Regions from separate parts of the Streptomyces sp. NPDC000941 genome, predicted to be linked through region 1. Evidence: riboswitches for the same ligand, from Rfam matches in the RefSeq annotation. Region 1 holds a riboswitch; each other region holds the start of a gene.
The links. A riboswitch is a leader RNA that binds a small molecule or an ion and turns the genes downstream of it on or off. The one in region 1 is predicted to bind S-adenosylmethionine.
Positions count from the first base shown of each region.

Region 2: linked by a shared signal. The riboswitch ahead of ACWDSL_RS13180 (ABC transporter substrate-binding protein) and the one ahead of thrC (threonine synthase) in region 1 are both predicted to bind S-adenosylmethionine.
Region 3: linked by a shared signal. The riboswitch ahead of ACWDSL_RS43555 (aminotransferase class V-fold PLP-dependent enzyme) and the one ahead of thrC (threonine synthase) in region 1 are both predicted to bind S-adenosylmethionine.

Region 1 covers NZ_JBSFMM010000164.1:13,964-23,959, reverse strand. The annotation lists gene ACWDSL_RS37685 (alpha,alpha-trehalose-phosphate synthase (UDP-forming)) at 1-530, opposite strand, end outside; gene ACWDSL_RS37680 (glucosyl-3-phosphoglycerate synthase) at 588-1,541, opposite strand; SAM riboswitch class I at 1,710-1,865, shown strand; gene thrC (threonine synthase) at 1,883-3,214, shown strand; gene ACWDSL_RS37670 (MoaD/ThiS family protein) at 3,316-3,594, shown strand; gene ACWDSL_RS37665 (cold-shock protein) at 4,073-4,279, shown strand; gene groL (chaperonin GroEL) at 4,619-6,244, shown strand; gene murQ (N-acetylmuramic acid 6-phosphate etherase) at 6,350-7,285, opposite strand; gene ACWDSL_RS37650 (MurR/RpiR family transcriptional regulator) at 7,394-8,323, opposite strand; gene ACWDSL_RS37645 (hypothetical protein) at 8,437-8,799, opposite strand; gene ACWDSL_RS37640 (Cmx/CmrA family chloramphenicol efflux MFS transporter) at 8,860-9,996, opposite strand, start outside.
Region 2 covers NZ_JBSFMM010000032.1:10,636-20,631, reverse strand. The annotation lists gene ACWDSL_RS13195 (dipeptide ABC transporter ATP-binding protein) at 1-1,599, opposite strand, end outside; gene ACWDSL_RS13190 (ABC transporter permease) at 1,596-2,546, opposite strand; gene ACWDSL_RS13185 (ABC transporter permease) at 2,543-3,502, opposite strand; gene ACWDSL_RS13180 (ABC transporter substrate-binding protein) at 3,506-5,125, opposite strand; SAM riboswitch class IV at 5,475-5,588, opposite strand; gene ACWDSL_RS13175 (DUF1684 domain-containing protein) at 5,648-6,472, opposite strand; gene ACWDSL_RS13170 (LLM class F420-dependent oxidoreductase) at 6,552-7,475, opposite strand; gene ACWDSL_RS13165 (acyl-CoA dehydrogenase family protein) at 7,798-9,036, shown strand; gene ACWDSL_RS13160 (RrF2 family transcriptional regulator) at 9,090-9,575, shown strand; gene ACWDSL_RS13155 (putative leader peptide) at 9,985-9,996, shown strand, end outside.
Region 3 covers NZ_JBSFMM010000223.1:6,465-16,460, forward strand. The annotation lists gene qcrB (cytochrome bc1 complex cytochrome b subunit) at 1-671, shown strand, start outside; gene trpD (anthranilate phosphoribosyltransferase) at 895-1,968, shown strand; SAM riboswitch class IV at 2,058-2,175, shown strand; gene ACWDSL_RS43555 (aminotransferase class V-fold PLP-dependent enzyme) at 2,386-3,783, shown strand; gene ACWDSL_RS43560 (Lrp/AsnC ligand binding domain-containing protein) at 3,800-4,081, opposite strand; gene ACWDSL_RS43565 (rhomboid family intramembrane serine protease) at 4,078-4,791, opposite strand; gene ACWDSL_RS43570 (hypothetical protein) at 4,964-5,209, shown strand; gene ACWDSL_RS43575 (NYN domain-containing protein) at 5,227-6,588, shown strand; gene ACWDSL_RS43580 (NlpC/P60 family protein) at 6,893-7,918, shown strand; gene ACWDSL_RS43585 (NlpC/P60 family protein) at 8,134-9,213, shown strand; gene ACWDSL_RS43590 (hypothetical protein) at 9,383-9,996, shown strand, end outside.

The DNA.
Region 1 (9,996 bases):
ATCCGCAGGTCGGGCCGCCGCTCGCGGAGCAGCCCTGGCACCAGCGCCAGGTGGTAGTCCTGGATCAGCACGGCCGCGCCGTCGGCGGCCTCCTGGGCGAGGGCGTCCGCGAAGGCCGCGTTGTACGTTTCGTAGGCGTCCCACTGGGCGCGGAACTCCACGCCGAACACCGGTTCGAGCGGCGTCTGGTAGAGCAGGTGGTGGACGAACCACAGCACCGAGTTCGCGATGCCGTTGTACGCGGCGTCGAAGACCTCCGGCGCGATGTCGAGCATCCGCACCAGCTGCCCGCCCGTGTCGCCCGCGTCCAGATGCCCGGCCCCGGCCCGCCCGGCCGCCTCGCGGTCGCCATCGCCCAGCGCCGCGCAGACCCATACGGCCCCGGCGTCCGGCCCGATGGCACTGAGACCGGAGACCAGCCCGCCGCCGCCGCGCTTGGCGTCGAGCGAACCGTCCTCCCGCAGGGTGTAGGAGACCGGGCCGCGGTTGGACGCGACGAGGACCTGTGCAGCACTGTGCTCAGAGGCCATGTCGCGTACCTAGCCACCCCACGCGTCGCGCAAACGTGCGTGCGGTTTCTTCCCCCCTCACGCCGCCCGCCGCTCCGCGTACTCCGGGATCTCGATCATCGGCGGCCGCTCCTCCGTGTCCACATCGCTGGTCCGCGCCACAAACCCGGACCCGGCGTCGCCCCGGTCGAACTGGGTCAGCCGCGGCCGCACCAGATGCCCGCGGGCCAGCCGCAGCTGGGCCGTGCGGTAGATCGTGGCCGCCATCCGGCCGAGCGCCTGCGGGTCCTGGTGGCGGTGTTTGCGCACGCCGAGGTCGACCTGGGCGAGCGCGTCGAGCCCGACCGTGTGCAGCGAGTCGATGAGAATGGCGAGTTCCACCCCGTATCCGACGGGGAACGGCAGCCGCTCAAGCAGCGAGCGGCGCGCCGCGTACTCGCCGCCGAGCGGCTGTACGAAACCGGCCAGCAGCGGCCAGTGCAGATTGAGCAGCGGCCGGGCGACCAGCTCGGTGACCCGTCCGCCTTGGCCAACCGCCTTGCCGAGCGGCCGGTCGTACATGCCCTTGACCAGCTGTACGTCCGGGTCGGTCAGCAGCGGGCCGACGATCCCGGAGACGAAGCGGGCATCGAATTCGCGCAGGTCGGCGTCTATGAAGCAGATGATGTCGCCGCTGGTCGCCAGCAGCGACCGCCACAGCACCTCGCCCTTGCCCGGCAACGCCGGCAGCTCGGGCAGCAGGGAGTCCCGGTGCACCACCCTCGCCCCGGCCGCCGCGGCGACCTCGGCGGTGCGGTCGGTGGACCCGGAGTCCACCACCACCAGCTCGTCGACCAGGGGCGCGGCCTCGCCCATCAGCTCGCGGCGGATGGCCGCGGCGATCTCGCCGACCGTCGCCTCCTCGTTGAGGGCGGGCAGGACGACGCTCACCGTCCGGCCCGTGGCGCGCTTGGCGGCGAGCAGGCGCGTCAGTGGACGGTCGTCGGCGGACCAGGACCGCTCCTTCAGCCAGCGCTCCACCTCTTCCAGCACGGCCATGCCTCCCTCTTGTGGATCGCGCGCGTCAGCTGTGACCCATCTCGCGCTTCGGACGACTATCTCAACCATCCGGGCCTTCGGTTACAGTCTTGAACAGCGCACGTGACCGCTGTATGTCGGGGGTCCCGTGCGATAAACACGCCGGTTCGGCCGGCGTCATACCGCTCATCCAGAGGGGCAGAGGGAACGGCCCGTTGAAGCCCCGGCAACCCTCCAGCCAGTCCTGATTCGTCGCTGATGCGTCATACGAAGCGGGGCCCGGCTAGGGAAGGTGCCAATTCCGGCTCGCGGCGAGATGCGCCGTGAGGAAGATGAGGAGAAAGGGCCTCGCCTCCATGGCTGTGCAAGCTGTCGAAAGCTCTACTGGATCCGCTGATTCCGCTGGTTCCGCTGGTTCTGCCGGTTCCGCTGGTTCCTCCGTCTCGCTCGGCCCCGCCGTCGCACTGTCCTGTCGCGAGTGCGGGGAGCGTTTCCCCCTCGGCCCCATTTTCGCCTGTGTGGAGTGTTTCGGGCCGCTCGAAGTCGCGTACGACCTGCCGACCGGCGACCCCGAAGGGCTGCGCAAGCGGATCGAGGCCGGGCCGAACAACATCTGGCGCTACGCCCCGCTGCTGCCCGTCCCGGCCGACGTGGCCGACAAGCCCAACATCAACCCCGGCTTCACCAAGCTGGTGAAGGCCGACAACCTGGCCCGCGAGCTGGGGGTGACCGGCGAGCTGCACATCAAGGACGACTCCGGGAACCCGACGCACTCCTTCAAGGACCGCGTGGTCGCCCAGGCCGTCGAGGCCGCCCGCGCCTTCGGCTTCACCACCCTCTCCTGCTCCTCCACCGGCAACCTCGCGGGCGCGGTCGGCGCCGCGGCCGCCCGCGCCGGCCTGCGCTCCTGCACCTTCATCCCGCACGACCTGGAGCAGGGCAAGGTCGTCATGGCCGCCATCTACGGCGGCGACCTGGTCGCCATCGAGGGCACGTACGACGACGTCAACCGCTTCTGCAGCGAGCTGATCGGCGACCCGGCGGGCGAGGGCTGGGGCTTTGTCAACGTCAACCTGCGCCCGTACTACGCGGAGGGGTCCAAGACCCTCGCGTACGAGATCTGCGAACAGCTCGGCTGGCGGCTGCCGGACCAGCTGGTCATCCCGATCGCGTCCGGCTCGCAGCTCACAAAGATCGACAAGGGGCTGAAGGAGCTCATCGCGCTCGGCCTCGTCGAGGACAAGCCGTACAAGATCTTCGGCGCCCAGGCCGAGGGCTGCTCCCCGGTCTCCACCGCCTTCAAGGCCGGCCATGACGTGGTGCGGCCGCAGAAGCCGAACACCATCGCCAAGTCGCTGGCCATCGGCAACCCGGCGGACGGGCCGTATGTGCTGGACATCGCGCGCCGTACGGGCGGGGCGGTGGAGGACGTGAACGACGAGCAGGTCGTCGACGCGATCAAGCTGCTGGCCCGTACGGAGGGGATCTTCGCGGAGACCGCGGGCGGGGTGACCCTGGGTGTGGCGAAGAAGCTGCTCGAGAACGGGGTGCTTGACCCCACCCTCACCACCGTCGTGCTCAACACCGGAGACGGCCTCAAGACGCTTGACGCGGTCGCCCCGACGACTGGGCCCACGGCGGTGATCCGCCCGAGTCTCGACGCGTTCCGCGAGGCCGGTCTGGGCTGAATCGGCTCGGCGCATAGCTCGGCTGAGATCAGCTGGCTTGAATTCGCCCCTCGAATTCGCCCTCGCTTCCCGCAGCACTTCCCACAGAAGGTGAAACCCGCATGAGCGTCAATGTCCGGATCCCGACCATCCTCCGCACCTACACCGGCGGGCAGGCCGAGGTCAGCGCCGAGGGGACGACCCTTGCCGAGGTCCTGACGGACCTGGACCGCAACCACCAGGGCATCGCGGCCCGCGTTCTGGACGACACCGGCAAGCTGCGCCGTTTCGTGAATGTCTACGTCAACGACGACGATGTGCGCTTCGCGGAGGGCCTGGAGACGGCGACCCCGGACGGCGCCGGTGTCTCGATCATTCCGGCGGTCGCGGGCGGCTGCTGAGCCGGTCGGACCCGCCGTGACCCCGCCGTGACCACGGCTTAAACGGAATCCGCGACCACGGCTTAAACGGAATCCGTGACCCCGAGTTAAACGGAATCGCCCCGTCCTGATAGAAACGGACGGGGCGATTCCGTGTCTTGAACCGCGATACAGTTGAGGGGATCCCCTAGCGTCGGCGCCGCGTCGACCGCATATGAGAACTCGTCAACTTGTGCGTGAAGTGTGCGCGCGAATTGCCGGGTTAATCCCTTATGTCCGACCCGGCTTGCCCTGAATTCGCGGGAATTTGCCACTTATTACCGTTCAGCCGTCGCCAGAATTCTCGTCCGATTGACCTGTTGCACAGGGCAGTTGGACAGATACATTCAGCGGCGGTCGACGCGTTCCGGCGCACACCCCCCTCGACTCGGGGGGTGAGGTCTGACCCGGGTCCGCGGAGTGCGGTCCTGCGCAAGGGCCAGCAATAGGGGAGTTAGGAATGGCTCAGGGCACCGTCAAGTGGTTCAACGCGGAGAAGGGGTACGGCTTCATCGCGGTCGACGGTGGTGCGGACGTGTTCGTCCACTACAGCGCGATCCAGATGGACGGCTACCGCACCCTCGAGGAAGGCCAGCGGGTCGAGTTCGAGATCTCGCAGGGTCAGAAGGGGCCGCAGGCGGACATGGTCCGCGTGGCTGTTGGCTGAAGCGCGCCGACGCGAGGCAGCTGACTGGACTGTTTAAAGGGCCCGTACCCCCAGGGGTGGCGGGCCCTTTGACGTGACCGCAGACGATCACCGCGACCAGCTTGTCCCAACCCTGTGACCAGCATGTCCTCTCCCGTAGCCCTTTGGGCGCTTGCACTCTAAGGGGTCGAGTGCTAATCATTGGCGTTAGCACTCTGAGAGTGAGAGTGACAGAAGGATCGGGTCGGTGAGGTCCGTCGGACCGTGCGGGGCAAGGAACCGCACGGCAGACAGACCGTCCGTCGCGGGCGCCAGGCGCGGTCCGGAGCAATCCACCCCGTCTTGGGAGGACCACTTCACATGGCCAAGATCATCGCGTTCGACGAGGAGGCTCGGCGCGGCCTCGAGCGCGGGATGAACCAGCTCGCCGACGCCGTCAAGGTCACCCTCGGCCCCAAGGGCCGCAACGTCGTCCTCGAGAAGAAGTGGGGCGCCCCCACGATCACCAACGATGGTGTGTCCATCGCCAAGGAGATCGAGCTCGAGGACCCGTACGAGAAGATCGGCGCCGAGCTGGTCAAGGAGGTCGCGAAGAAGACGGACGACGTCGCCGGTGACGGCACGACGACCGCGACCGTCCTCGCCCAGGCGCTGGTCAAGGAGGGCCTGCGGAACGTTGCCGCGGGCGCCAACCCGATGGCCCTCAAGCGCGGCATCGAGAAGGCCGTCGAGGCCGTCTCCGCCCAGCTGCTCGAGCAGGCCAAGGACGTGGAGACCAAGGAGCAGATCGCCTCCACCGCCTCCATCTCCGCCGCCGACACCCAGATCGGCGAGCTCATCGCCGAGGCGATGGACAAGGTCGGCAAGGAAGGCGTCATCACCGTCGAGGAGTCGCAGACCTTCGGGCTCGAGCTCGAGCTCACCGAGGGCATGCGCTTCGACAAGGGCTACATCTCCCCGTACTTCGCCACCGACATGGAGCGTATGGAGGCGTCGCTCGACGACCCGTACATCCTGATCGTCAACTCGAAGATCACCAGCGTGAAGGACCTCCTTCCGCTGCTGGAGAAGGTCATGCAGTCGGGCAAGCCGCTGCTGATCATCGCCGAGGACATCGAGGGCGAGGCCCTGGCGACCCTGGTCGTCAACAAGATCCGTGGCACCTTCAAGTCCGTGGCCGTCAAGGCCCCGGGCTTCGGTGACCGCCGCAAGGCCATGCTCGGCGACATCGCCATCCTCACCGGTGGCACCGTCATCTCCGAGGAGGTCGGCCTCAAGCTGGAGAACGCGGGCGTCGACCTGCTGGGCCGTGCCCGCAAGGTGACCGTCACCAAGGACGAGACCACCATCGTGGACGGCGCCGGCGACACCGACCAGGTGCAGGGCCGCGTCAACCAGATCCGCGCCGAGATCGAGTCCTCGGACTCGGACTACGACCGCGAGAAGCTCCAGGAGCGCCTGGCGAAGCTGGCCGGCGGCGTGGCCGTCATCAAGGCCGGTGCCGCCACCGAGGTCGAGCTCAAGGAGCGCAAGCACCGCATCGAGGACGCGGTGCGCAACGCCAAGGCCGCCGTCGAGGAGGGCATCGTCGCCGGTGGTGGCGTGGCCCTGCTGCAGACCGTCTCGGTCTTCGACAAGCTGGAGCTGGACGGCGACGAGGCCACCGGCGCCCAGGCCGTGCGCCTGGCGCTCGAGGCCCCGCTGAAGCAGATCGCGGTCAACGCCGGCCTCGAGGGCGGCGTCGTGGTGGAGAAGGTGCGCAACCTGACCCCTGGCCACGGTCTGAACGCCGCGACCGGCGAGTACGTCGACCTGATCGCCGAGGGCATCATCGACCCGGCCAAGGTCACGCGCTCCGCGCTGCAGAACGCCGCGTCGATCGCCGCGCTGTTCCTGACCACCGAGGCCGTCATCGCCGACAAGCCGGAGAAGGCCGCCGCGGCGGGCGCTCCGGGCGGTATGCCGGGCGGTGACATGGACTTCTGATCGACGACTTGACGTCGATCGGCTGTCTCTGCCCGAAGTATCGGGTAAGTCGGGGCGGCACCCTCTCCCAGGGTGCCGCCCCGACGGCGTTGCTGAATGAGGCTTTTAAGCCTGCGCGGCCTCCAGGGCCGCCCGCAGATGGCCGTCCGACTCGCTCAGCAGCCGGGCGGCGGTCGGGGCGTCGACCTTGCCGAGGATGGCCAGGATGGCGTGCTTGGTCTCCCCGTCGCCGGCGGCCAGCGCGGCCTCGATCTGCGGGTCGGGGGCGCCGGTGGCCAGGGCGACGATACGGCGCGAACGCGCGCGCAGCTTCTCGTTCGAGGCGCGCACATCGACCATCAGGTTTCCGTAGGTCTTGCCCAGCCGGATCATGGTGATGGTCGACACCATGTTGAGCACGAGCTTCTGGGCCGTGCCCGCCTTCAGCCGGGTGGAGCCGGTCAGCAGCTCAGGACCGACCACGACCTCGATACCGTGCTCGGCCGCCGCCGCGAGCGCCGAGCCCGCGTTGCACGACAGCCCGACGCTGAGCGCCCCACGCCTGCGCGCGTGCTCGACCGCGCCGACCGCGTACGGGGTGCGGCCGGAGGCGGAGATGCCGACGACGGTGTCGTCGGCGCCGACGCCCAGCGCGTCGAGGTCGGCCGCGGCCAGCTCCTTGCTGTCCTCGGCGCCCTCGATGGAGGTCACCATGGCGGCGGGGCCGCCCGCGATCAGCCCGACGACCCGGTCCGGGTCCGTATTGAAGGTGGGCGGGCACTCGCTGGCGTCGAGCACGCCGAGCCGCCCGGCGGTGCCCGCGCCCGCGTAGATCAGCCGGCCGCCGCGGGCCATGCGCTCGGCGATGTCGTCGATCGCGGCGGCGATCCGCGGGAGCTGGCTGGCGACGGCCGCGGGCACGGCCGCGTCCTCGCCGTTCATGATGCGGGCGATCTCGATGGTCTCCAGCCGGTCGATCTCGGCGAGCTCGGGGCGGAACGCCTCGGTGGTGAGCGTGTCCAGCTGGGCGCGCAGCTGTTCCTGTTCAGCGGCGGAAGTCATGACGAAGCGGCTCTTTCCGGTACGGGGGTGGTGACGGGGCCGCCGGTATGGGGCCCCGCCGTTACGGGGGTGTCCCGACTCGGTCGACGCTCGATGCTCGACGCTCGGTCAGCGAAGGCCGGGCCGGGGGTCATGCCGGTGGGCGAGCGCTTCGTACGAGGCCGCCAGCGCGGGCGCGGCCGCCTCGTACGTACGCTGCGCCACACCTATGAAGAGGCAATCCACGACGAGAAGTTGACTGGTGCGGCTGGACATCGCGGCCGGGCGCAGCTCGCTCTCGCGGGCGGTGGACGTGGTGAGCACGAAATCCGCGTACTGCGCGACCTCACCGTCGGGGCGGCCGGTGATCGCGACGGTGGTGGCTCCGTGCTCGAAGGCGACGCGCAGGGGCTCGATGACGTCGGTGGTACGGCCCGAATGGGTGATCGCGAGCGCGACGTCGCCGGAGTGCAGCTGCACGGCGTTGGTGACCGCGAGGTGCGGGTCGGCGTGGGCATGCGCTATCAGCCCGATGCGCAGCAGCTTCTGGACCAGGTCCTGGCCGACCAGGCTGGAGGCGCCGACGCCGTAGACATCGATCCGGCGGGCGGTGGCGAGCGCGGCGACGGCCGCTTCGAGCTGGCTGGTGTCAAGACCGGCGGCGGTGTCGGCCAGGCACTGCTGCTCTTCCTGGGCGAGCTTGGTGACGACGTCGGCGATGGGGTCGTCCACGGCGATGTCCGCCGTGACGGCCGGGGCGCGGCCGGCCGCCTGCTGCGCGGCGAGCGCGGCGAGCGCGAGGCGCAGATCGCGGTAGCCGGGGTAGCCGAGCAGCCGCGAGGTGCGGACGACGGTGGCCTCGCTGGTGCCGGTGCGCTCGGCGAGCCCGGTGACGGTGAGCGCGGCGCAACCGGCCGGATCCCCCGCCACGGCCTCGGCGACGCGCTGCATCGAGCGGGTCATGGTGGGCGCGAGGGTGCGGACCTTGGCCGCGAGGGCGGCGGGTGCGGGCGGAGTGGCTTCGGGCACGGTGAAAATTTCCTTCAGCTTGCTACTCACGCGTGAAAGATATTTTCAGCGCTCGGGGCCCGTCAAGAGGCCCCGCCCTGTCGGCTCCACCGTGCCCGTCCGCCCGTCCGCCCGCCCGTCATGCGGTCCCGAGCGCCCGTCCGTCATACGGTCCCGAGCGCCCCCACCCGTGCCACCGCCACCGCCGTCTTGCCGCACACCCAGTGCGGATCCGGCCCCAACTCCGGCTCCACGTCCAGCGCGTGGGGGTCGCCGCCCTCCGTGCACACCGGGCACAGCGGCCAGCGGCCGTACCGCTCGAGCAGGGCGTCCTGTACGTCCTGGGCCACCAGCCCGGCCAGGTACGTGGCGCCCTCCGGCCACTGCTCGACCCACCACCTGCGGTGTGCGATGGAGTCCTCGACGAGTGAGACGATGTCCGCCTGGGCCACTTCTCCCGCCGCGAGATCGGCGAGCACCAATGCCCGTGCCGCGTGCAGTGCCTGTTCGAGCTTCATGAGACCCATTGTCACCTTTGAGCACAACTGGCGCCCGTTCGCTAGCGTCGCTAGACATTCGAGCGTCGATCACCACTGTGCGGGCCGGTCAACACCGTCGCGACGGCCTTCGCTGTGCGGCTCGTCCTCCAGGAGGTCCGCTTCCAGGACCTCCGAACCGACGACCACCCGCGACGCGCCCCCCGCCTGAGGCAGCCGTGCGGCGAGCGCCGTCGTCCCGACGGCGGCTGCCGCGAGCGCCGCGCCCGTCCAGGCCACGGCCGGGTAGCCCCAGCCCAGGTCGATGACGAGCCCGCCGAGCCAGGGGCCCAGCGTGTTGCCGATGTTGAAGGCGGAGGTCGTGGTCGCGCCCGCGAGGGTCGGGGCGGCGTTCGCGACATTGAACATCCGGGCGTTGAGCGCGGGCCCGGTGAAGAAGGCCGTCACGCCGAGCAGCAACGCCAGGCTCACGGCCGCGGCCGCGTGGTGCGCGGTCAGTGCCAAGGCGGTCAGCACGAGCGTCGAGGCCGTGATGCCGCCGTAGAGCGTGCCGAAGAGATGGGCGTCCGCGATCCGGCCGCCGATCGCCGTCCCCACGAGCGCCCCGACGCCGAACAGCGCCAGCACGCTCGGCACCCAGTCCTCGTCCATCCCGGCCACATCTGTCAGCAGCGGCGCGAGATACGAGAACAGGCAGAAGACCGCGCCGCCGCTGAGCGCGGTGGTGATCAGCGCCAGCCACACCTGCCGGTCGCGGTAGATGGACAGTTCGGCACGGAGCCTCGGCCGGCCCGCCCCGGTCGGCGCCTCCGTACGCCGTACGAGCCCGGCCACGCCCACCAGCCCGAGCGCCGACAGCGCCGCCACCGCCCAGAAGGCCGCCCGCCACCCGGCGTGCTGCCCGAGGAACGCCCCCGCGGGCACGCCCACGACGTTCGCGACGCTCAACCCGCCGAGCATCACCGCCATCGCCCGCGCCCGCGCGTTCTCGGGCACCAGCGACACGGCCACCGCCGCCCCCACCGCCCAGAACCCGGCACATGCGAGCGCGCTGACCACCCGGGACGCGAACAGCACCCCGTACGAAGGCGCCACCGCCCCCGCGACCTGCCCTAGCCCGAACGCGGCCAGCAGCGCGATCAGCGTCGTCCGGCGCGGCAGCCGCAGCGTGGCGGCGGCCAGCAGCGGCGCGCCGACCACCATCCCGATCGCGAAGGCGGAGATCAG
Region 2 (9,996 bases), on a different contig from region 1:
CTCCTCCGGTGGGCCCGTCTCGACGATGCGGCCGGCTCGCATGACGGCGACCTGGTGCGCGATCTGGCGTACGACGGCCAGGTCGTGGGAGATGAAGAGGTACGCCACGCCCGTATCGGCCTGCAACTCGGCCAGCAGATCCAGGACTTGGGCCTGCACGGACACGTCGAGCGCGGAGACCGGTTCGTCGCACACCACCAGATCGGGGGAGAGGGCGAGAGCGCGGGCGATGGCCACACGCTGACGCTGCCCGCCGGACAGCTCCGCCGGGCGGCGTTCCAGCGTGGCGGCGGGAAGCGCCACCCGGTCGAGCAGTTCGCGGGCCCGGGTGAGGCGGGAGAAGCGGTCGCCGACCTTGAAGGCACGCAGCGGTTCGGTGATCACATCGCCGATGGAGAAGCGTGGGTCGAGCGAGGCGTACGGGTTCTGGTAGACGAGCTGGGCGCGGCGGCGCAGCTCTCTGGCCCGGGGGCCTCGGGCGGTGGTGACGTCGGTGCCGTCGAACAGGACGTGTCCGGCGGTCGCGTCGGCGAGACGGAGCACCAGGCGTGCGGTGGTGGACTTGCCCGAGCCCGATTCGCCGACCAGTGCCAGGGTCCGGCCGCGATGGAGGGTGAAGCTGACGTCGTCGACCGCGCGCAGTGTCCGGGGCCGGTCCCCGGTGCGGGGCAGCCTGAACTCCTTGACCAGGTTGCGTGCTTCGACCAGGGGCGCCGTGTCCGTCTTCGGCGCGGGGACAGCCGCGCGGGGACGGGTGGTGGTCAGGCTCGGGGCGCTGGCCAGCAGGTGCCGGGTGTACTCGTCCCGCGGGTCGGCCAGGATGTCGCGGGTGGGGCCCGCCTCGACGACCTTGCCCTGCGACATGACCACCAGGCGCTGCGCCCGGTCGGCGGCGACCCCGAGGTCGTGGGTCACGAGCAGGACCGCCGTGCCCGACTCCTCGGTGAGGCGCTGGAGGTGGTCGAGGATGACCCGCTGCACGGTGACGTCGAGCGCGCTGGTCGGCTCGTCCGCGATGATCAGCTCGGGCTTCGCGGCGATGGCGATGGCGATCAGGGCGCGTTGCCGCATTCCGCCGGACAGTTCGTGCGGGTACTGCCGGGCCCGGACGGCCGCGTCGGGCAGCCCGGCCCGGTCCAGGACGGCGATCGCCTCGGCGGGGGCCGAGCGACGGGTCGCCAGACCGTGGATGCGCAGGACTTCGGCGACCTGTTCGCCGACCCGCTTGACCGGGTTGAGCGAGACCGTCGGGTCCTGGGGGACCAGCCCGATCCGCGCCCCGCGTACGGTGCGCAGCTCCACCTCCGACAGCGTGGCCAGGTCGCGCCGGCCGAAGCGGACCGTGCCCGCGTCGATGCCGCCGTTCCCCGGCAGGAGCCGGGTGATCGCGTGCGCGGTCGTGCTCTTGCCGGAGCCCGACTCGCCGACCACCGCCGTCACCTGTCCTGGCCATACATCGAGGTCCACGCCCCGGACGGCCGAGACCGTACCGCCCCGGGTGCGGTACGAAACCGACAGGCCGCGTATCTCCAGCAGGGGTTGTGGTGTGTGCGTCACGTTCTCGTCCGCTCCGGGTGGGGTCGTGGTGGTGCCGGTCATCGCTGCCTGGACCATTCGCCGTCCAGCGCCCGTGCGATGCGGTTGGTGGCCAGCACGGTCGCGGCGATGGCCAGTCCGGGCAGCGCGGTCAGCCACCAGGCGTTGGCGAGGTAGTTGCGGCCGTCGGAGATCAACGTGCCCCACTCCGGGGCTGGCGGGGGCGCCCCGTAGCCGAGGAAGCTCAACGCCGACACGGCCAGGATGGAGGAGCCGAAGTCGAGGGTGGCCAGGACGATCACCGGGCCCGCGGCATTGGGCAGCACATGCCGGCCCAGCACCGAGTACCAGCGGGCCCCGCACGAGCGCGACGCCTCGACGAACACCGCCTGACGCACCCGGAGCACCTCCGCGCGCGCCACTCGGGCGAACGCGGCGACACTGGCGATGCCGACCGCGACCGCCACCTTCACCGTCCCGTACCCGAGCGCGGTGACGAGGGCCAGGGACAGGAACAGCGCGGGGATGGACAGCAGTACGTCGACGAAGCGCATCAGCACGTCGTCCACCCAGCGGCCCACGAACCCGGCGACCACGCCGAGCAGACCGCCGACCACGAACGCGACCAGCACCGCGATCAGCGTGGCCTTCAGGGACAACTGGGCGCCGTGCACCACGCGGGAGAACACATCGCGTCCCAGCTCGTCGGTGCCGAACCAGTGGGTGCCGCTCGGGCCGCGGAAGTTCTGCGACGGCACCCCCTTCAGCGGATCCTGCGAGGTGAACAGGTCCGGCCAGAACGAGGCCAGCACCACCAGCACGAGGACGGCGACCGACAACAGCAGACCGGGGCGGCGCACCAGGAATCGCAAGCCCCGCCGTACGTCGATGCGATGCCCCGGTCCGGGAGCGGGGCCCGGGTCGGCCGGCCGGGCGAGGCCGGGGGCGGCCTCGGCCGGGTTGGCCGGGTTGGCCGGGTTGGCCGGGAATTCGTCAAGGCTCTGGCTCATGCGATGCCCGCCCTTCTGCCCGAGGCCACCACGATCCGCGGGTCCAGCAGCGGATAGACCAGGTCGATGACCAGGTTCGTCGTCACGAAGATCAGTGCCCCGAACACCACCACCCCTTGGACCAGCGGGATGTCCTGGGCCGTGACCGCCGCCGCGGTCACGCGGCCGAGGCCGTCACGGGAGAACACGGTCTCGACCACCACCGAACCGGCGATCAGCTGCCCCACCAGCAGGCCGACGACCGTCAGCGCCGGCAGGGACGCGTTGCGCAGCGCGTGCCCTAGATGGACCCGCCACCGGCCGGCGCCCTTGGCCCGCGCGGTCTCCACATACGCCTGGTCCAGCGCGGTGAGCAGGCTCTTGGCGAGCACCTGGGCGATCTGCGCGCCGGTCGGGACCGCCAGCGTCAGGGCCGGTAGCACCAGCCCCCGAAGGCCGTCGTTGCCGAACGCCGGAAACCAGTGCAGCCGGAAGGAGAACGTCTCGACGAGCAGCAGCCCCACCCAGAACGTGGGAACGGACACTCCCAGCGGCGGCAGCGACAGCAGCAGCTGTCGCAGCCAGCGCCGAGAGGTGTACGTCGCCACCACCGCCAGACCGCCACCGAGGAGCACCGCGAGCAGCAGGGCCGCGCCGGTCAGCTGGAGGGTCTGCGGCAGCGCGTCGGCCAGCGCCCCGGCGACCGGCCGGCCGGTGGCGACCGAGTCGCCGAAGTCCCCGCGCACCGCCCGGCCGAGGTACTCGGCGTACTGCACCAGCACCGGCTTGTCGAAGCCGTACTCGTGCCGCAGGGCGGCGATCTGCTCCGGATCGACCTGCCCCGAGTCCATTCCGGCACTGGCCATCGCCGTGACCGGGTCGCCCGGCAGATAGTCCAGCACCAGGAACGAGACCGTGTAGGCCGCCCACAGCACTCCGGCCGCCTGGGCGAGCCGTTTGATCACATAGCGGCGCACGGGTTAGCCGATCCAGGTGTCGTGCAGCTGGATCCGGCTGGAGGCGTCGAAGTTCAGGTCGTGCACCTTCTTCGATACGCCCAGCTGGGTCTGGAGCTCCACCACCGGTGCGTAGTAGGCACTCCGTACGATCAACTGCTGGGCCCGGCCCACCAGTTGCTCGCGCTTGACCGGGTCCGTGGTGGCGGCCTGCGCGGACAGCGCCGCATCCAGGCTGCCCGCCGGCACACGGTAGAAATTGGCCAGCTCGGTGGAGAAGGAACTGCGCAGGATGTCCGGATCGGCACGGGTGATGTTCCCCCAAGCCGCGTCGTAGCCGCCCGACTGCAGCGTCGGCGCCAGCTGAGTGACCTGGAGCTGCTTGAGGGTCACGGCCACGCCCACGGCCTTGAGCTGCTGCTGAAGCAGTTCCAGAGCAGGCTGGTTGGTTGCCGAGTTGGGGATCCAGTCGATGGTCAGGCTCAGTTTCTTGCCGTTCTTCGTGCGGATGCCGTCGCTGCCGGTGTTCCAGCCTGCCTCGTCCAGCAGGGACTTCGCCTTGGCCGCGTCGAAGGCCAGGTCAGGGGCGAGGTTGGTGTAGTCGGGCGTGGTGTGTGCGAGGACGCTGGTCGCCGCCTTGGTGCCGGTGGGGAACACGGTGTCGGCGATCTGCCGCCGGTCGATGGCCGACAGGATCGCCTGGCGCACCCTCGCGTCCTTCAGCGCCGGCCGCGAGCTGTTGAGCCCGAGACCGAACACGATGCCGGGGTTGGCCCGTCGCTGGAGAGTGACCTGGCCGCCCTTGAGCGTCGCCTCGTTGGCCCTGCCCACGCTGCTGATCGCGGCCACCTGGCCGGACTGGAGACTGCCGGCCCGCACGCCCGCTTCCGGTACGACCTTGAACACCAGCTTGTCCAGATACGCCTCGCCCTTCTTGCGCCACCGCGAGGAACCCCATGCGTACCCGCCGCGCTTGGCCAGGGTGATCGACTGGTTCTGCGCGTACTGCTTCAGCACGAAGGGCCCGGATCCGACCACCCCGTCACTGCACTTCTGCTGCGGTGTCTTCCGCACGCTCGCCGACGACTCGATGCCCAGCGAATGCGTGGAAGTGGCCTGCAGAAACTGGGCGTTGGGCTCCTTGAAGGCCACCTTGACGGTGAGCGGGTCGACCACGGTGGTGCTCTTGACGCCACTCAGGTAGCCCTCGGCCAGGGTCCCCAGGGCGCCGAGCTTCGGCACCGCGTCGAAGTTGTCCTTGACCACCTGCGCAGTCAGCTTCGACCCGTCGCTGAAGGTGACACCCGACCTCAGATGGAAGGTGAACGTCGTCGTGTCGGAGCTGATGTCCCAGCTCTTGGCCAGCCACGGCACGATCTTGCCGGTTTTGGGGTCCTGGTCCGTCAGGGAGTCCACGATCTGGCGCACCGAGTAGATGGTGTCGTTGCTGGCAACCTGCTGCGGATCCACGCAGCCGGCGTCCGAACCCACCGCGAAGGTCAGAGTGCCGCCGGACTTCGCCCGGCCGCTGCCGGAGCCGGAGCCGTCGCCGCTCGACCCGCAGGCGGTCAGCAGCACACTGGTGGTCACCAGGGCGGCCAGCGCCGCCCATCGGGAGGATCTGAAATCCGGAAGTGTTGTCACGGAGGGGTTCTCCTACTCGTGTCACCAGGCATGGGGTGCCGTATGAGGCACGGCCGCGCATGGGCGTGCGGCCCCGGCCGGCGCGACGCCGGTGGCGGGGGAGCGCTGTGCAGACAGGGATCAGGGGGAAACGGGGATCAGGCGGAAACGAGTGCGGCGACCACCGGGGCCGGACTCCGACCGGCGGCGGGAAGGGCCGTCAGGCCTGACAGAGACAGCTGGTCGCGCGCTTCAGGTCGATGTGGCGCCGACGCGAGAGCCGGGAGAACACCGTGGCGACGGCGAAGGAGGTACTGAGGTCACCACCGTGCCGCATACCGGTCCTCCACATCTCCGGCCCGCCCACGGGGCCACGCGCTTGCGGGGATCGTCGGTGATCCCGCCGGGCTTTCACCTGGAGCACCCCACCGCGCGGGAGGGTTGCCGGTCAGCGAGCCAGGGCTTGACGCTGACGCTCAATGCCATTCGTGATCGTACGGAGCGGTCCCGCCGTACGTCAATGCCGTCGGCCGACAGCCCGGCTCAGGACCCGCCGCGCTCGCGGGGAGTCTTCTGACCTGCCTCGATCGCCACCGACAGCCGGTTCTCGGCCGGTGGCAGCGGGCAGGTGGCCAGGTCCGTGTAGGCGCACGGCAGATTCGCGGCGCGGTTGAAGTCCAGGACGACCGTGCCGTCGGCGGCGGGCGGCTCGAGGGCCAGGACCCGGTTGGCGGCGTAGGTGGTGACCCCGGACGTCGCGTCGGTGAACAGCGCCATCAGCCGGCCCGCGCCCCGTCCGGGGAAGGCGGTCAGGGACAGCTGACGTCCGTGCAGTTCGAACTCGATCCGGCCCGGCGCGTCGTACACATGCTCAAGGCCCTCCACCGCGGCGCCCACGGTGGTCGGCCGCGGTGTGCCGAAGGGGAGGTATCGGCCCGTCACGACCCAGCGCGGGTCGGGGGCGTAGGCGGGTGTTCCGGTGAAGGCGGTGCGCAGCGGCGCGTCCGGGTGCCGGGGGCGCACGATGTCGTTGCCGCCGCGCCTGGCGACCTCGATGACGGCGTCTCCCCAGACCGCGTCGATGCCGCCACGCTCGGGAAGCACGCCGAAGCGGTGCTCGCCCCGTACCGGCGTTCCGTCGACGACCAGTTCCTGGCCGGCGTCGAGGGTGACGACGACCCCGTCGCGACCGGTGTGCCATGCGCCGGGCGCGTCGGGGAAGCGCTGCGGCCGGTCGTCGAGCCAGTGCAGGCCGGTGATCGCCAGGAACCCGTGCGGGTCGGCGAGCCGGGCCTCCTGGGCGCGGTACCAGTCCAGCCAGTTCTCGGTGAAGGCCTGGAGGTCCGTCGTGGTGATCTCGGTGGTCATGCGTTCTCCTTCGTTCCGCGAGGCTCGGCCTCGCACAAGGTGCAGGACATCCATCGGGCCGGCGGCCCGACGGTCGCTCTCAGCCGGCCAGTTCGCCGAGGAGTGCCCAGGTGCGCCGGCGGTCCGCTTCTCCCGCGATCTCGGTGCCCGAGAACACGACCTCGGTGGCGCCGGCGTCGCGGTAGCGCCGTACCTCGGCTTCGACTGTCTTCTCGTCCCCGATCACGGCCACGTCGGCGGCCCGTCGGCCGCCGGAGAGTTCGATGACCCGCGCGTAGGACGGGATCTGTTCGTAGAACGCGAGGCTCTCGGTGGCCTTCGCCCGCACCGCGTCCACGTCGTCCGTGACCACGCCGGGCACCAGGGCCACGATCCGGGGCGCGGGACGGCCGGCGGCCTCGGCCGCGGCGGTCAGGGCGGGAACGATGTGTTCCGCCAAGGCGCGCGGCCCCGCCAGATAGGGCAGGATCCCGTCCGCGAGCTCACCGCTGGCCCGCAGCGCCTGCGGCCCCATCGCGGCGACCAGCAAGGGGACACCGCTCTCGGCGCCCGGTACGCGCGCCGGGATCGGGGTGGTGGCGGTGAGCAGCTCACCGTGGAAGTCGGCCGTGCCGTTCTGCGTCAACTGCCGCAGTGCGGTGAGGAATTCCCGCAGACGGGCGATGGGGCGTTCGAAGGGCAGACCGAAGCCGGTCTCCGTCAGCAGTTTCGTGCCCAGGGCCAGACCGAGGTGGTAGCGGCCGTGTGTCGCGGCCTGGGCGGTCTGGGCCTGGCTGGAGACGAGCAGCGGGTGGCGACCGAAGACGGGGATCGCGGAGGTGCCCACATGCAGTCCGGGCACCGCCCGCCCGACGATCGCCGCGAGTTGGGGTGAGTCCGCGCCGAAGGTCTGGCCGAACCAAGCCGACCGCAGACCGGCGGCTGCGGCCTCCTGGGCCAGCAGCACGGTGGCATCGACCTGGTTCTGCGCGTCGGACGCGTTGAGCGTTACGCCAATAGTCATGCCAGTCGGAACGGGCGTCGGGCGAACCCGCATTCCGGTCCGCGTGTGACAGGTTCTTGTCAGTCATATGTACAGGGGCCGTGCCCCCTCGCGGCAGCAGCGCGCTGCCCGGTGAAAATCAGCCAGGACACAGCGCTTTCTCCAGTTTTCCTATCGATTTAGTAGGGAAATGTTGACGCCGGCCGCCGGGGCGAGTGAGCATGCTCTACATGTCCGTTACGCAGCAGCGCCTCGTCACCGTACGGCGGGTGGGCCGCACATACATGCCTGACGCGGAGAAGAGCTTTGGCGACACGTGCTGTTCCGTGAGGCGGGTGCGAGCGTGACGACGGTGGGTGAGGCGATCGACGCGGAAACCGGACACGACCACTGGCTGCGCATAGCCCGGGAGATCGCGGACGACCTGGCCACGGACGCGGTCGACCGTGAGCAGGCCGGGAAGGCACCGCTCGACGAGGCTGCGCGGCTGCGCGAGGCAGGGCTGCTCACCTTGCCGGCGGCGGCCGGACACGGCGCGGGAGACGCGGGAGAGGCGGGAGGTGCGGACTGGCGTACGGCCTACGCGGTCGTCCGGACGATCTCAGCGGCCGACGGCGCGATCGGCTACCTCCTCGGCTGCCACTACTTCCTGTCCTCCAGCGCCCGGTTCTTCGCCAGTCCCGCCCTCGCCGCCCGTGTCGAGCAGGAGTCCGCGGCGAGGCAGTGGTGGTGGGGAGGCGGTCTCGTTTCCTGCGAACCGACTCCCGGACTGACCCCCACCGCGCGCGGCTATGTGCTGGACGGGCGGCAGAGTTGTGTCACCGGAGTCGGCATCGCCGATCGGCTGGTCGTCCGTGCCACTCGGTCCGGTAGCGGTGATCCCCTGGCCGTCCTCGTCGATCCCGCCCACCCCGGCGTCGTGTACGTCGACGACGAGGACACCTTCGGGCAGCGCCTGGCGGCCGGCGGCAGTGTGGAGTTCGACTCCGTACCGGTCGCGGCCGACGACGTGTTCGGCTCCGTCTCCTCGGACGAGGGCGCCCTGCCCCCCTTCGCCGGCTTGGCCGCACCGACCGCCCGCCTGGTTTCCGTGCAGTTCTGTCTCGGCGTCGCCGAGGGGCTGCTTGCCGAAGTCCGCGAGTACAGCAGGGTGGTGAACTCTTCCTGGCAGCCCTCCTCGCAACAGCCCTGGCCGGGCAGTCCGTCGCGGGACCCGTACGTGCTGAGCGTGTACGGGGAACTGACCGTTGCCGCACGTTCCGCGTCCGCTCTCGCCGACCAGGCGGTCGAGGCGCTGGGACGTGGCTTCGCACGTGGCGAAGACCTCGACGACGACGAGTGCGCGGAGATCGCCGTACTCGCGAGCGTGGCCGAGTCCGCCGCCGCCCGGGCCGCGCAGGAGATCACCACACGTGCCCTGGATGTCATCGGCGCGCGTGCCGCCTTTCTGCGGCACGGATTCGACCGCTTCTGGCGCAACGCCCGGACGCACACCCTGCGCGAGCCCGTCGCCGACAGACTCCGCGAGGTCGGGGACTACTTCCTCAATGGTGCGCACCCTCCGTTCACCATCCCCTCCTGACGGCGTGCGCAGCCGGTGGCGGGGTGGGCGCGACAGTGGCGGATAATCTCGGCATGCAGATCTCGGCGAGAGCGGACTATGCGGTGCGTGCGGCGTTGGAACTTGCGGCGGCAGGACACGACACCTCGCTCAAGGCCGAGGCGATCGCGGCGGCGCAGGGCATTCCGCACAAGTTCCTGGAAGGCATCCTGGGCGATCTGCGCAGGGGCGGGCTGGTGACCAGCCGGCGCGGTGGGAACGGCGGCTACCGGCTGGCCCGCCCGGCGGACGAGATCGCCATCGCCGACGTGATCCGGGTGGCCGACGGGCCGCTGGTGTCGGTGCGGGGCGTGCGCCCACCCCAGCTCTCCTACACCGGTCCCGCGGAGTCGCTGCTGCCGCTGTGGGTCGCGGTACGCGCCAATGTCCGTAAGATCCTGGGCGAGGTCACGCTGGCCGACGTGGCCACCGCCACGTTGCCCGATGAGGTCCTGCTCCTTGCCGAGGACCCCGAGGCCTGGACGAATCCCCGGCCGACGCCCCTGTCCACCGACCCCTGATCTCCCGCGCGCCGGGCTGCCGCCCGCCGGTGAGATCCGGCGGGCGGCAGTCGCCGCGGCGCCGGACACGTGCGGGGCGGCGAAGGAGGTGCCGGGGATGATGCCTGCTCCGATGCACGCGCGGCGCGGGCCGCAACCGTGACGCGGCGCGAAGTCCTTCGACGGCGTTGCGGAGGTCCGCGACGCAGAGGGCGATGTCACGCCCCGCGGTGTCGATCACCAAGTGGTCCCGGTGCCACGGTGTGTACTGTCCGCGGTGCGGCCACTCGCCCGCCTCTCGTGCTCGGCGGGATCCGAGCAGACGGCCGGGGTAACGGGCGCATGGCGGGCGCGCCAAGCGGTCGTTGCACAGTGGGTTGGCCGACTGCCGTTGTTGACGTGCGAAGGGGGCGCGGATAGCGTCGCCGACATGCGGATTTCC
Region 3 (9,996 bases), on a different contig from region 1:
TGCCCGGCTGGGAGATCAACGCCTGGGGCCATACGCTCGTCCTGGGCGTGTTCATCCCGATCGTGCTCTTCCCGCTGGTCCTGTTCGCGATCGGGGTCTACCCCTTCATCGAGTCCTGGATCACCGGCGACAAGCGCGAGCACCACATCCTGGACCGCCCGCGCAACGCCCCGACCCGTACCGCCTTCGGTGTCGCCTGGCTGACCGCGTACCTGGTGATGCTGGTCGGTGGTGGAAACGACCTGTGGGCCACCAGCTTCCATCTGTCGATCAACTCGATCACCTGGTTCGTCCGGATCGGCTTCTTCGCCGGACCGGTGCTGGCCTTCATCGTCACCAAGCGGATCTGCCTGGGTCTGCAGCGGCGCGACAAGGACAAGGTGCTGCACGGCCGCGAGACCGGCATCATCAAGCGGCTGCCGCACGGCGAGTTCGTCGAGGTGCACCAGCCGCTGTCGCAGGAGGACCTGCACAAGCTCACCCAGCATGACCAGCCCGAGCCGTACGAGGTCGGCCCCGCGGTGGACGAGAACGGTGTCCGCCGGAAGATAAAGGGTTCGCAGAAGCTCCGGGCCAAGCTGTCCAAGGGCTACTACGGCGAGGACAACGTGATCCCCAAGCCGACCGCCGAGGAGTACAAGGAGATCACCAGCGGCCACGGCCACCACTGATCTCTGAGCGAACACCTCAGCTGTACGCCACACACCAGGGCCCCGGCCCGGACCACACGGTCCGGTCCGGGGCCCTTGGCTTTGTTCGGCTGTCCGGGACCCGGGCACGGGACCGCGTGCCCCGCCCGCCTCGATAGGCTTGCCAGGGGCCAGCCGCTGCACAGCTGAACTGCACGGAACTGCGCGGACCCATCCCTGCCCAGCCGAGATCCAGGAGCGGACCATGGACGTTGTGACCCCAGCCGGAGGCGACAACCGCGCGACGGCCCGCACCTGGCCGGACGTACTCGACTCGCTGCTGCTCGGCCACGACCTCACCGCCGACGACACCGCCTGGGTCATGGACCGGATCATGCGCGGCGAGGCCAGCGACGCACAGATCGCCGGCTTCGCGGTCGCGCTGCGCGCCAAGGGCGCGACCGTGGCGGAGGTGTCCGGTCTGGTCCGCACGATGTACGAGCATGCGAACGTGATCGAGGTGCCCGGGGAGACGGTCGACATCGTCGGCACCGGAGGCGACCGGGCCAAGACCGTCAACATCTCCACCATGTCGGCCCTCGTGGTGGCGGGCACCGGAGCGAAGGTCGTCAAGCACGGCAACCGCGCCGCGTCCTCCGCCAGCGGCTCCTCCGACGTCCTCGCCAAGCTCGGCGTCAACCTGGACCTGAGCCCGAGGCGGGTGGCCGAGGTCGCGGAAGAAGCCGGCATCACCTTCTGCTTCGCGGTGAAGTTCCACCCCTCGCTGCGCCATGTCGGCACCGCGCGCAGCGAACTCGGCATCGCCACCATCTTCAACTTCCTCGGCCCGCTCACCAACCCGGCCCGAGTACGCGCCCAGGCCACCGGGGTCGCGGACGCCCGGATGGCGCCCATCATGGCCGGTGTGCTCGCCGAGCGCGGCACCTCCGCGCTGGTCGTCCGCGGCGACGACGGCCTCGACGAGCTGACCGTCACCTCGACCTCCCAGGTATGGGTGGTCGAGGGCGGCACCGTACGCCAGGAGACCTTCGACCCGCGCGACGTCGGCATCGGCCTGGTCCCGGTGGACGCCCTGCGCGGCGCCGACCCCTCGTACAACGCGGACGTCGCCCGTCGCCTCCTGGCCGGGGAACGCGGCCCGGTCCGCGACGCGGTACTGCTCAACTCGGCGGCCGCCCTGGTCGCCCTGGAGGGCGGCCCGGGCGGCAAGCCCCTCGCGGAGCGCATCGCGGCGGGCATGGAGAAGGCAGCCGAATCCATCGACTCGGGCGCGGCCCGGGCCTCCCTGGAACGCTGGGTACTGGCCACGAACGCGTAGCCCCGATTCTCGAGACGCCCCACGAGACCCCTGTCCGTATCGCGGACAGGGGTCTCGGTTCGTGGTGGGGCATGGCATACTCCTGCGCAGGTCACGAGTGACAGCGACTACGGCCCCGGCCCGCTGTCCGGCAACCCTCCGTCCGTGGCGGGGTGCCCCGGGTGATGACCGGGTCGCAGGCAACGAGGTCTGCGGCAAGCGCGGACCCCTCGCGGAACCCAGGGGTCCTGGTTGTCGAGGGAGTTCTTCCGTGATGCAGCGAATGCGCTAGGGCCGTCGGCCCGCTTTTCTTTGGTTCTCCTCATTTCGCACGGTTCTCGTCCGTGCGGTGAGTTTCCTTTCCACGTGCCCTGCGGCGGGCTGCCGCCTGCGTGCGCGTGACGCATTCACCTCTTCGTCTTCCCGGGAGACTTCGCCATGTCCGCGACCGCCGCTGCCTCCGACACCGCTTGCACCTCCACCACCACCACTTCCCCGCTGCCCGTCCTCGGCCGCGATGTCCTCGTCCCGCTCGTGACCGGCGGCGAGGTCAGCTACGCCGCGCTGGACTACGCCGCCAGCGCTCCCGCCCTACAGCGGGTGTGGGACGACATCGCGGCCTACGCCCCGTACTACGGCAGCGTGCACCGCGGGGCCGGGTATCTCTCGCAGCTCTCCACCGATCTGTTCGAGAACAGCCGCAGGGATGTCGCCGCCTTCCTGGGCTGCCGCCCCGACGATCAGGTGATCTTCACCCGCGCCACCACCGACTCGCTCAACCTCCTCGCCGCCGCCCTCCCGCAGGGCACCCGGGTGTTCGTGTTCGAGACGGAGCACCACGCCTCACTGCTGCCGTGGCAGCAGCGGGAAGGCGTCGAGGTCGGCTATCTGAGCGCGCCGCGCTCCCCGCGGCAGGCAGTCGAGACGCTGGAGCGGGCGCTGGCCGACTGGCGGGCGGAGGCAAACACAGGTGCCGCGCTGGTGTGTGTGACCGGTGCTTCGAATGTGACCGGTGAGCTGTGGCCGGTGCGGGAACTGGCGGAGGTGGCCCATGCGTACGGCGCCCGGATCGTGCTGGACGCCGCGCAGCTGGCCCCGCATCACCCGGTGGACATCGCGGCCTTGGACGTCGACTGGGTCGCGTTCTCCGGGCACAAGCTGTACGCGCCCTTCGGGGCCGGGGTGCTGGCGGGGCGGGCGGACTGGCTGCGGGAGGCCCGGCCGTATCTGGCGGGCGGCGGCGCCAGCCGCAAGGTGGCCCGTCAGGATGACGGTGGGGTGGATGTGGAGTGGCACACCACCGAGGCCCGGCACGAGGCCGGTTCGCCGAATGTCATCGGGGCGTACGCGATCGCCTCGGCCTGCAAGGCGCTGACCGAGGCCGGGTTCGAGTCCCTGGTGGCGCGGGAGCGGGAGCTGATCGGCAAGGTCCGCGCGGGGCTGGCGGAGGTGCCCGAGGTGCGGGTGTTGTCGCTGTTCGGGGATGACGCGCCCCGGGTGGGCGTCATCTCGTTCGTCGTGGAGGGCTGGAACAGCTCGCATTTCGCGGCCGCGCTCTCCGCGGAGTACGGCATCGGCGTACGCGACGGCCTGTTCTGCGCGCATCCGCTGGTGCGCACGCTGCTGGGCGGCGAGCCCGGGGAGGCGGGCGAGTGCGGGGCCCCGGAGGCCGCGCCGGGGGAGCGGTCGCTGAACGCGATCCGGGTCAGCTTCGGCGCGGGAACCCCGGACGAGCACGTCGAGCGGTTCGTCGGCGCGGTGAAGGAACTGGTCCGGGACGGTGCGAAGTGGAGCTACCGCACCGAGGACGGGCGCTGCGTCCCGGACCGCGGATGACGTCCCGCGAGGGGGCTCAGCCGTCGAGGCCGATCGCGAAGGCGGCCTCGAGGTCGTGCTGGGAGTAGGTGCGGAAGGCGATATGGGTCTCGGTGGAGGCCACGCCCGGCACCTTGCTGATCCGGCCCGGGATGACGTCCGCGAGGTCGTCGTGCCGGGCCACCCGCACCATCGCGATCAGATCGTGCGCTCCGGTGACCGAGTAGACCTCGCTCACACCGTCGAGCGCGGCGATCTGCTCGGCGATCTCGGGGATCTGGTCCACGCTGGTCTTGATGAGCACGATCGAAGTGATCACGGCTGGCTTTCTCCCTCGCTGGACCTGACTGCCCTGCTCACTCTAGTCGTCCGCCCGAAGCGGGCCCACGCGTAGAGGAACCCGAGGCTGAACCCCACGAGGTGGGCGAGGTAGGCGACGCCGGGGCGGTCGTCGGCCGCGCGGGCGGCCAGCCACTGCAGCGCGAACCAGAAGATCAGCACCACCCAGGCGGGGAAGCGCAGCGGCAGGAAGAACAGAAACGGGAAGAGACTGGTCACCCGGGCCCGGGGGAACAGCCACAGAAAGGCGCCCAGGACCCCGGAGATGGACCCGGAGGCGCCGACCAGGGTCTGGCTGGAGTCGGCGTGCGCCGCGGCGTAGCCGAGCAGCGCCAGATAGCCGGTGGCGAGGTAGAAGAGCGCGAACTGGAGCCGCCCCATGCGCTCCTCGGCCATGGCTCCGAAGACGTAGAGAAACAGCATGTTGCCGAGCAGGTGCAGCCAGTTGCCGTGGACGAACAGCGCGGTGAGCGGGGTCAGCGGTTCGGCGGGCGCGCCGCTCCACAGCGCGCTGGGCACCACCCCCCACCGTTCGAAGTAGTCCGTCTGGGCCCGCAGCAGCTCGCCTCCCGTGCCGTAGCCGGGGTTGAGACCGGAGGCCGGTCCGAAGGCGAAGATCAGGCAGCAGGACGCGATGAGGGCGTAAGTCATCAGGGGGCGGCGGCCGGGCCCCTCCGACGTCTCGATCATGGGCAGATCATCGCGTACCGGGCGCAACCTGCCCAGAGTGCCTCGCCGCCGCACGGGTGGGACCGGGGAGCGCACCGGCCCCGGCGCGGGGCAGGGCTCAGGCCGTAGGGTTACAGCACGCCAAGTGCCACAGTGGAAGCAAGGCGACCAAGACAGTGAGGACGATGACCCAATGGCCGTGCCCCTGCCGACAGCCGAGACTCGCTGGCGCTGCACTCTGTGCGGCAACCTGACCCGGTTCGATGTGACGCGTTCGACGAAGGCTGTCGAGTACGTCCATCTCGACCTGGGCGGGGAGCCGAGGATCGAGGAACGCGAGGTGGTCAGTGAGACCATTGAGTCGGTGCGCTGCCGCTGGTGCAACGCGGTCGACCAGATCGAGCTGGTCGACCGTCCGGGTGCGAGCGCGAGCGCCTGAGAACGGAGCGATGACAGGTGGTGGAGCGGACGGGCGACCCCGCGTCGGCCGGTGACGCCGAGGGCGCCGCCGAGGCGCTCGACCGCCCCCTGCCGGAGGGGGTCAGGCGCCGGGTCGTGGCCCTGGTGGCGGATGCCTTCGGAGGGCTGACGGTCACCGAGCTGCCCGCCCAGCTGCGGCAGTACGCCCGCTTCACCCCGACCCGCCGGGCGAAGTTCGCGGGCAATGCGATGGCCGCCGCCGTGGAGTCCGATCCGGTCTTCCGGCAGCGGATCGCGGGGCGGCTGCGGGAGACGCAGCAGGAGCTCGCCGAGGCCGTCGAGGGCGGTTCGCCGCCGGCCGCCGCCGATCCGGAGGACGTTGCTGCGCTGGCCTTCGTGCTGCGGCCGGTCGGCTGGGTCAAGCTGGTCGAGGCCGCGGGCGAGGAGGCGCAGCGGGTCTCCGCCGAGCGGGCCGGCGAGGAGGCGGAGCGCGAACTGCGGCGGCTGCGCGAGGAGCTGGCCGAGGCGAGGGCGGCGGCGCGTACGGAGGCCGAGCGGTCCCGCGGCGAGCTGGAGGCGGCCCGTAAGGAGTCGGACGCGCTGCACCGGAAGCTGCGCAGCGCGCTCAGCGACGTCAAGCGCGGCGAGGCGGCGCTGCGCAAGGCCGCCTCCGAGCTGGAGTCCGTACGGTCGGCGGCCGCGGTGCGGCAGGCCACGGCGGAGGGCGAGGCGCGGCGGCTGCGGGCCCGGCTCGCGGAGACCGAGTCGGCGCTGGAGGCCAGCCGGCGGGCGGCCCGCGAGGGGCGCAGCGTCGAGGACATGCGGGTACGGCTGCTGTTGGACACGGTGCTGGAAGCGGCGCAGGGGCTGCGGCGCGAACTGGCGCTGCCGCCCGCGTCGATGCGCCCGGCGGACGCGGTGGACGCGGTGCAGCCGGGCAAGATGACGCCGCGGGACATAGCGACCAGGGCGCTGTCGGAGATGGACCCCGCGCTGCTGGACCAGCTGCTGGCGCTGCCCCAGGCCCATTTGGTGGTGGACGGCTACAACGTCACCAAGACCGGCTATCCGACGATGCCGCTGGACAAGCAGCGGCTGCGGCTGTTGGGCGGTCTTGCGGTGCTGGCGGCCCAGTCCGGCGCCGAGATGACCTGTGTCTTCGACGGGGCGGAGCTGGCGGCGCCGGTGCTGCTGGCGCCGCCGCGCGGGGTGAGGGTGCTGTTCAGCAAGCCGGGGGTGACCGCGGACGAGCTGATCAGGCAGCTGGTGCGGGCCGAGCCGCCGGGCCGGCCGGTGGTCGTGGTCTCGACGGACCGCGAGGTGGCCGACGGGGTGGCCAAGGCCGGGGCGCGACCGGTGTCGTCCGCGCTGTTGCTCAAGCGGCTCGCGCGTACTTAAGTGATTCCGTACGACGCGTCGGGTGGCGCTCGTATGGCCGTTGTCGCCTGCGGAGCGTCAACCGACCGTTACGGTATGTGTGATGTTTGTAAAAGATGCGCTCGAAGACCGACTTTTTTGTCGATGGGATTTGAACGGATCACGACGAGGTCACTAAGGTCGGCTCGAACCTCCGCGCGGTTGATCATCCATCGGGGATATCAGCGGGGGTACCGCCGAGTCCGCGTGCGCTGCATTCCGCGGAGCCGGGGTCTTGACCCCCACTCACCCGGTAGGCGGCTCGAGGAAGAAGGAGCTCGCCCCCGTGGCGTCCCACCGTCGACCCAAGCAGCCGAGCCGCACTCGGGTAACTGTCCTCACCGCGACCGCCGCTGCGGCCGTCGCCCTCACCTCCCAGGCCGCACAGGCCGCGCCCAAGGCGGACAAGAAGGACGTCAAGGAGCAGGTCGACAAGCTCTACGAGGAGGCGGAGGGGGCGACCGAGAAGTACAACGGCGCCAAGGAGAAGAAGGAAAAGCTGGAGAAGCAGACCGGCGAACTCCAGGACAAGGTGGCCCGCGGCCAGGAGGAGCTGAACAAGCTCCGCAACGGCCTCGGTTCGATGGCCACCGCCCAGTACCGCACCGGCGGCATCGACCCCTCCGTCCAGCTGCTGCTCTCCTCCGACCCGGACACCTACCTCGACAAGGCCTCCACGCTCAGCCAGTTGACCGGCAAGCAGGCCGAGTCGCTGCGCAAGATCGCGGACAAGCAGCGCACGCTCAAGCAGCAGCGCCAAGAGGCGTCCACGAAGCTCCAGGACCTCGAGGACACCCGTAAGGCGCTGGGCGAGAAGAAGAAGGAGATCCAGGGCAAGCTCTCCAAGGCCCAGCAGCTCCTGAACACCCTCACCGCCCAGGAGCGGGCCGCGCTCGCCGCCAAGGAGCAGGAGCGCGCCAACCGCTCCAACGAGCGGGTCGACCTGGGCAACGACGTGCCCGACTCGCAGATCGCCGCCGCCGCGCTGGCGGCCGCCAAGACGAAGATAGGCTCGCCGTACGTCTGGGGCGCGACCGGGCCGTCCTCCTTCGACTGCTCCGGGCTCACCGGCTGGGCGTACTCGCAGGCCGGCGCCTCCCTGCCGCGTATCTCGCAGGACCAGGCCAACGCCGGCACCCGCATAAGCCGCAGCCAGCTCAAGCCGGGCGACCTGGTGCTCTTCTACGGCGACCTGCACCACATAGGGCTGTACGCGGGCAACGGCCAGGTGCTGCACGCCCCCAAGCCCGGGGCGAATGTGCGCTACGAGTCGATGGACAACATGCCGTTCATGTTCGGCGTCCGGATCTGATCCCCGTCGTACCCGAACCGTCCGTTCGGGGGAATTCGGGGAAGCCCGACAACTTCCGCTGAGCGTCCGCCCCGCCGGTGACCTGCGTCTCCGGTGGGGCGTCGCCTTGTGTACCCGCCACGCTTCTTGGACCGTGCGTGTTCGTACGGCTACTGTCTGCGCGCAGTTCCGACATAGCGGACTTCCCGATACAGCGGAAGGGAGTGCGGCTTCCCATGGCGTCTTGTCGCCGTTCCCCTCGGTCCGGTTCCTCTCGGTCCGGTTCCTCGCGGCCTGGTTCCCTGACCGTGCTGGCCGCCGCCTCGGCCGCCGTGGCCTCTGCGGCGGTGCTGACGGCGGTGCCGGCCGGCGCCGAACCGCACGACCCCGCCTCTGACACCGCGGCCCCGCATGCCACGGCTCCGCACGCCACCGTCGGCGCGGTGGAGCTGCTGTACGCGCAGGCGGAGCGGGCGACCGAGCGCTACAACGCGGCCGAGGCGCACGCCCGAGGGCTGCGCCGCCAGGTCGACCAGCTCCAGGACCGCGTCGCCCGCGGCCAGGAACGGCTGAACCGGATGCGGGTGGCGCTCGCCGCACTCGCGGGCGGGCAGTACCGGTCCGGCGGGGTCGACCCCGGCCTCGCGCTGATCCTCTCCGAGGACCCCGCCAACTACCTCGACAAGGCCGCCACCCTCCAACGGATCGGCAAGCGGCAGGCCGGGCAGCTACGGGTCTTCGAGAGCGCCCAGCGAACGCTGCGCCAGCAGCGCGCGGAGGCGGCCGCCAGGCTCGCCCGGCTGGAGCACAGCCGCAAGGTCGTCATCCGCCACAAGCGGGCCGTACGGCACAAGCTCGCCACGGCGCGCCGGCTGTTCAACGCCCTGCCGGCCGCCCAGCGCGCGGCCTATCTGCAGGGCTCGCCCGGGATGTCCCGGGCGGTGGGCGTGCCCGAGCTGCCGCCGTCCTCGCCGCGCGCCGCCGCCGCGCTCGAGGCCGCGCGCCGTGCGGTGGGTCAGCCGTACGCGTGGGGGCAGGCCGGGCCCACCGCCTTCGACTGCTCCGGGCTGACCCAGTGGGCGTACGGGCGGGCCGGGGTGGCGATCCCGCGCACCTCGCAGCAGCAGGCGTCCGCCGGACACCCGGTGTCGCTGAGCCATATCCGCCCCGGCGATCTGGTGGTCTACCGCTCCGACGCGGGCCACGTCGGGATCTACGCGGGCAACGGCCAGGTGATCCACGCGCCCCACCCGGGGGCGCGGGTGCGCTACGACCCGGTCGGGATGATGCCGATTTCGGCCATCACACGTGTCTGATGCCACCACACGTGTCTGATTAGCGCACCTGATTACGAACCGCGAGCCTCGTACGATCTACGACGTGGCGGGTAGGCGGTGGCCGGGCGGACGGCGGACGGGCAGATGGTGGGCCGGGCGGCGTTCCGGGCGATGGGCGGCGCTGTGCCTGGCCGCGCTGTGCGCCCTGATGGCAGTCGCGCTCACCGGCTGCGGCACCGCCCAGGGCCCCGACGACGCCGCGGGGCGGGACGGGCGGGCCGTCCAGCAGCTGCTGGACCGGCGGGCCGCGGCGGTCCGGGAGCGCGACGCGAGCGCCTTCCTCGCCACCGTCGACCGGCGCTCCGCCCGCTATCTGGCCGAGCAGCGCCGGATGTTCGCCAACCTGGCCGCCGTACCGGTGCGCTCCTGGACCTACCACCTGATGGACACCGGCGGCTTCGACCCCGGGCTGGGCGAGGGCCGCCGCCTCGCCGCCCAGGTCGAGCTGCGCTACCGGCTCTCCGGATACGACACCGTGCCGGTCGTCGCCGAGGAGTATCTGACCCTCGCCCAGCGGAACGGGCGCTGGTACGTGGCCTCCGACGACGGCGAGGAGGACGGCCGTCGCACCTCCGTGCAGCTGTGGGACCAGGGCGCGGTGACCGCCGTACGCGGTGCGCACAGCCTCGTCCTCGGCGTGGGCCAGGACCGGCGGCGGCTGCGCGAACTGGCGGACGGCGCGGACCGGGCGGTGGCCGTCCTGCGGAAGGCATGGCCGCACCCCTGGGCCGGGCGGGTGGTGGTACAGGTCCCCGCCTCCCT